2 regions of the Xenorhabdus sp. Sc-CR9 genome follow, and region 1 is predicted to be linked to the other one. Evidence: predicted binding sites of a transcription regulator. Region 1 holds the regulator's gene; the other holds the start of a gene.

Region 1 (3,223 bases):
ACATGTTGATGGCGTTTTGCTTCGCCTTTTCGGGAGAAATTTTCTTGCTGCGTGTTTCATCAGCAATGGCTTTTTCTATTGCCTTTGATGTGAGTAATTTGTTGAACAGTTCCTGTCTGGCAGGCAGACGAGGGCCAACAGCCGCAAGACGCTGACGGGAATAATGTATCCGGGCAACACGGGCGAGTTTATTAGCAATGATATCATCTGTACCATGCTCATCTGCCATCTTACGCAGAGAAACAGGCGTGGAGAAACGCACAAAACTATCTCGTCCCAGCCACAGGATCGCAAAAAACTTTTGCACACCATTTAGCAGACGTAATTGCGGTGCTGTATTAGCTTCTTGCCCTTCACGCCCCGGAGAGCGGCCGAACATTACGGAAACTGGCACCATCTGGATATTCAAATCAGAATTATTGTGATGCAAGTCCAGATAGGAATGAAAAATCTTCACAGATTCATGCTTTGGTGCATAACAACTGAACACACGTGGGCCGTTATCGATAAACACACAACTAGGAAGCTGCGCATCACCAATTTCCAAAGGATTCAACGGATCCGGCAGATCTTGTGCCAGACATTGTTGACGCAAGGTCAATAAGTCTGTTTTTGAGTGGTACGGGAGTACGTACAAAATAGGCCGTGTCGTATCAAGACGCAGCTCTGCAATGGGATCTGTAGGGATAAGTTTACTTTTTACTAATAATTTTAATGGTAAATTCAATAACTTATAATATATTTTACGCCAACCTGACATAACGACTTTAAGCCTCTTGTTAGCAATGCCTCGCAAGGATACCAGAAACAGATTTTGAGATCTGTGGAAATAAGACAATAATAGAGACTAAAAATTATATAACCATACAAATACCAAGTGATTGAGTATAATTCTATGGCAAATCAATCAACAAGTTTGACCCGCATCATTAAAGCGGCAGGGTATTCGGCGAAAGGAATCAAAACGGCATGGCAAAATGAAGCGGCATTTCGACAGGAGGCAATTGCTGCCATATTTGCAATTATCATTGCATTTTCTTTGGACCTCAGCATAGTCGAAAGAATCCTGCTTATCAGCGCTGTTATGCTGGTTGTGATTGTCGAAATTCTCAATAGTGCAATAGAAGCTGTAGTGGATCGTATCGGTAGTGAATACCATGAGTTATCAGGTCGTGCGAAAGATATGGGTTCAGCGGCTGTATTGCTTACCATACTTCTGGCCTTGTTTATCTGGGGAATAATCCTTTGGTCGCATTTTATGTGCTGATTCGACGTGTTTTTCATTAAAATACGTTATTTAGCTGCTTTTACGTGCTGACAGGTTCCCAATTCGAATTTACCTGTATATACTCACAGCTGGACTGTATAAACAAACAGGGGGCGAAATGAAAGCATTAACTGCCAGACAGCAACAAGTCTATAACTTAGTGCGTGACCATATTTCGCAAACGGGTATGCCACCGACACGTGCTGAAATTGCAGCGCGTCTTGGTTTTCGTTCACCTAACGCGGCGGAAGAGCATTTAAAAGCGCTGGCGCGTAAAGGGGTGATAGAGATTATTTCTGGTGCATCCAGAGGTATCCGTTTGCTTCTCGAAGAACCGGGTGACGGAATGAGATTACCGTTGATCGGTCGTGTTGCTGCTGGCGAGCCACTGCTAGCTCAGGAACATATCGAAAGTCACTATAAGGTTGATCCTGAATTATTTAAACCAAGTGCTGATTTTCTATTGCGTGTCAGTGGAATGTCTATGAAAGACATCGGTATTATGGACGGAGATTTACTTGCTGTGCATAAAACACAGGATGTTCATAATGGACAAGTCATTGTGGCGCGTATTGAAGATGAAGTCACAGTGAAGCGTTTCAGACAAACAGGAAACAAAATTGAACTGATCGCTGAAAATCCAGAATTTTCACCGATTGTAGTTGATTTGAGCGAACAGAGTTTCACTATTGAAGGATTGGCAGTAGGCGTTATTCGTAACGGAGACTGGTTCTGATTGTAAAAACGGATAATTACACTTTGCCATTCCGGGGCGGTCATTTTTCCAGTACCCGTTATATTTGAATTCAGCGGGAACTTGAGAATACATGAAAATATCAGCTATGACCGCCTCACCGCCCAAGCAGGTTCTTATCTTTATTTCTTTTTCTTCTCTTCAACAGCATGATTGTGCTGACATGTATCGCGTTCCGTACAGGAATCTATTTCATGGCAGGAAGCGCATAATCCGTGGACTTCTATCACACTATTTCTCAAATGGAACCCTGTACCTTGCGCTAACTGCTGAATTGCGGATTCAATATCTTTCGCATCCTTTTCAGTTACGGAGCCGCAATATTCACAGATAAACATAGCTGAAGTATGGCTGGGTTCTTCAAAGTGATGGCAAAGAACATAGCTGTTTGTAGATTCTATTTTGTGAATAAAACCTTGCTCCAGCAAAAATTCTAACCCACGGTAAACCGTTGGCGGCTTAGCCTGAGGTTCGACTTCGCGTAATAAATCCAGCAAATCATAAGCGCTTATTGCACTGGGTTGCTCCGTAATTAATCGAAGAATTTCAAGGCGTTGGGGTGTTAAGCGAACCCCTCTTGAAAGACAGATTGTTTCAGCTTGTGCCAGTAATTTTTGTTGATTGATAATTTCCATTACACCTCTCACACCTACACGATGCTAATAGCTTTGATGTTAACACGTTTTAGGCTTAAGAGTGGAATTCACGCGATACCTCACTGTCTTTGGGTTATAAATATAAGTATCAAAAGATGTCGATTATCTTGCTACTGTGTGACTCGTTATTTACTGATACATACCAATTAAAGATAAAAATAATAAATTTCTTTATCTTAAAAGAAAAAAACCAATATATAATAATATCAGGCAGAATAAATTTTTTCACAATCATAGAGTTAGGATATAAATAACTTTAAAGAAGATGAGTCATGTTAAATAATCTATCTTCTAGGAATAATTTATCTTTTTGCTGTTTCTGACTGTAATAATCGGATAGAATGTAGACTATTCGCAATTAAAGCAGTCAGAATAATACCACCACCTATAAGTGTATAATTATTTGGGCTGTCTCCAAAAACAAGCCATATCCAAATTGGGCCAAATACTGCTTCTAGAAGAAGGAAAAAACCCAGGTGAGAAGAAGGTATTAGTTTTGAAGATTTAGCAATTAAAGTTAGAGCTAAGAATACAATGACAGAACCT
Region 2 (3,223 bases), on a different contig from region 1:
GTAATCAATCAGGTATACCAATATCTGTATGAAATATATTTATTATTCATGGTTCGTATTGAGATAAGTGATGATAGCAGTTTCAAACTGCTAACTTATTGATTGCGCTATCACTCAAAAATCTATCAGATACAGGCCATGAAAATCTATAAGATAGAATTTTATCAGTATAAAAATTTACTTGCTTATAATTAAATGGAATTTAATATAATTATTTTTCACTAGGTAGTTTAATTGGTTATATGTCCTAATCTATGTCAACTTTACTTTCTATACACAATGGATTTCAAGTTGCATCGCGATGGCAAGAGAGCAAATCCCCGGGAGCATAGATAACTATGTGGCCGGGGTGAGCGAGTGCAGCCAACAAAGAGGCAGTTTGAAAAACGAAGTGTATATACGATTTTGTCTGTCAGATAAGGTAATTCACATTCAGTAAACTGCTATTTATAGAATAAATAATAAAATTAAAGCGTTAAATAATAGTAGCATAGTGAATTAGTCAATTCTGATTGTAAACAGATAAGTGAGGATTGAAAAATATTATTTATGTAGTTAGTAATAGCCCTATTTGAGAAAATAGGGTTATTACATTGTTGTATGTACGATAAGTCAGCTACTTGTAGAGATTTTTTAGCTTATCAATTGTTAATTGATCGAACGAGAACTTATCAAAGTAATGCGTGAATGAAAAATCAATGTACTGTGGAAGAATAATAGCAATCACTAGGACCAGAACAGCAATAAATCGTTCAGCTTTTTTGCGTTCTTTTCCTCTAAGAATTGGGATACAAAAACGTGTTCTCAGTGGCCATAAAAGTGGAATACCTGCAGGAGTGAGCATATCGGCAATCAGATGGCTGATATAACCGACAACCATCGCATGGATGAAGTCGGTTGGAATGGGCCAATTGGAGGGGATTTCCGTCTGGAAGAGAGTCATTCCCACCATTAGCGCTAATAAACTATGTGTGAATCCACGATGGCCACATAATTTTGCTATTGGAATGGATATAAAACGGAATAACCTGCCTAAAGTGGAGCTTGGGTGGTCAATGTCAGGTAATAGTGAAGCCAGAAGTACACCGGGAAGCATATGTAACCAATCTCCCTGTGCGATTTCTGGTGTGATTTCTAACTGGTGAGCCAATACAAGGCTGGCAACGGAAAAAAGAAGATGCCCTTCTGCTGTCATAACGATTTATACTAATTATTTATGCTGTTTATACATACAGTTGGCAGTATAGAGGTTTTTGCATAAGGATGATAGAGGGTAAACAAGAATAATCTTTTATTTATTAATATATAACACCAATATTTAATCTATTTTTACCTAGATCAGCCAGGGATATAAAAGGATGTTTGATTTTTGCACTGCCAGGTGCATGGAAAACATGTATGCAGCATGGCAGCATGGTAACCATCAGGTAATATTCTCTATTGTTAATTTCTCAAGTGAATTCAACTTAATATCAGCCAGTGACCATCGAGGATCATCAAAATGATGGGCGGCAGGAACAACAATTGAACGCATTCTTGCAGCCTTGGTTGCTATCATGCCATTAAATGAATCCTCTAATGTAATACATTGAATCGGGTTAACGTCAAGTTGATTGGCAGCTTGTAAGTAAACTTCTGGGTGGGGTTTGCTATAAGGTAAGTCTGCGGCAGAAATGACAGCATCAAAGTAGTGCCGTATGTTAAATAATTCAAGTACCTGTTCAAGCATCCCATAGGGAGATGCAGAGGCCAGACCGATTTTTAATCCACGTTCGCGGCAGAGGTTTAAAGCATATTCGACGCCTGGTAATAAGGGGCGGTTTTCTTTTACTAATCGAACTACATAATTGATGATGCGTTGTGCAACTTCATTTTTAGAAGTACCTTGCCACGGTGCAGCTTGATACCATAGTTCAACAACCTGATCTATCCGTAATCCTAATGTATCAGGCAGTTTTTCTGCTAAAGTCAAATCCAATCCTAATTCACCGAATATATGTTTTTCTCCTTGTTCCCAATAAGGCTCAGAATCAATGAGCAATCCGTCCATATCAAAGATGACGGCTTTTAGAGGTAAACAAAATGACATTTCATATCTCTCCGCAATGATAATAGCGATGAATAAAATTTGATTGTAGCAATCTCAATAAGTTAAATCCCGTTGTAAGGTGATAACAACGAAAGAAATTGTTTTTGAGGAAAAATAAGAGCATTACTCTACAAATGGAGTTAGAGTAAGCTTCTTATAACATATAGAAATGCATAATTATTTTTAAATGGTGTGATTATGATTGATATCATTACAGAAGAGTAATATAAAAATATTAAATTATTATTCTCAATATGATTATTAATAAATGTCATATTAATATAATTAAAATATATTGCATTGTAGTAAATTTGATTTCAGGAACGTTAATTTTTAATGTTTATATGTTCTTTTTTTTTCGGTATTGTGGTGTTGTAAGCAGCTACTAATTAAATATGGGCCTGTTGTTATTTTGGTTTACGTATAAAAAGTAATAATACCGTTAACTAATGAGGGTACTATAATGTCTAATATTATTAATATATTGGTTTCTATGGAATCAGATTCTATTGCAAATTCAAATAGTTATAGTAATATAGAGAGTAGAGCGCCTACTATTGATTCAAAGTATATTCACATGTTGACATATAACGGAACCAACGTGATTGACAATGGAGGTACTAAATTATCTCTTAAAAATGTACGCAAAGATGATAATATTATATGGAAAGAAGATTCATTGTCACCTTATGACTCAAGATACTCTGTTGTATTAACGGCGGTTGTTGCAGATAACAAGGTTGTTGCCTCTGAGTATCTTTTTCAGTCTGAATTAGTGATGGCTCAGAAAACGGTACCCATTATAACAGGTGAAAATCCAATATCTGTAACACCTAAAGAAGTTGATTATCATTTTTGGGTGAGTTCCATCAAGGCAGTTCCAACTTCGAGCGTTCAAATACCTTTTACATGTTCATTCGAAATATATGAAGGCCCTGTTAGGATAGGGTTCGGTAAATATCGTCATATATTAGAGTTGGTTACAGTTTGAGTTAATAAAGAATTTTAACTTTGATAACGGATAAGTCCACACCCGTTCTCAGACCATGGTTACTATCTGACTAATGACTGACATGGCACGTATTCAAGGCTGCTATCCGTGAAGTGACCCCCAATGTTGGTTTGGTTGTTCAA

Evidence for each region. Region 1 encodes LexA, which represses DNA repair genes until DNA is damaged. Its sites were predicted from a motif close to TNCTGTATGTACATACAGNA; they were not measured.
Region 2: a site for LexA is predicted at 1,218-1,237, ahead of AACQ81_RS00925 (metal-dependent hydrolase). Genes of this name have one in related genera too.

Annotation. Positions count from the first base shown of each region.
Region 1 covers NZ_CAWQTY010000195.1:5,316-8,538, reverse strand. The annotation lists gene plsB (glycerol-3-phosphate 1-O-acyltransferase PlsB) at 1-760, opposite strand, end outside; gene AACQ81_RS14310 (diacylglycerol kinase) at 896-1,267, shown strand; gene lexA (transcriptional repressor LexA) at 1,386-2,003, shown strand; gene zur (zinc uptake transcriptional repressor Zur) at 2,144-2,656, opposite strand; gene AACQ81_RS14295 (DMT family transporter) at 2,980-3,223, opposite strand, start outside.
Region 2 covers NZ_CAWQTY010000016.1:407-3,629, reverse strand. The annotation lists gene AACQ81_RS00925 (metal-dependent hydrolase) at 617-1,195, opposite strand; gene hxpB (hexitol phosphatase HxpB) at 1,424-2,089, opposite strand; gene AACQ81_RS00915 (AidA/PixA family protein) at 2,553-3,080, shown strand.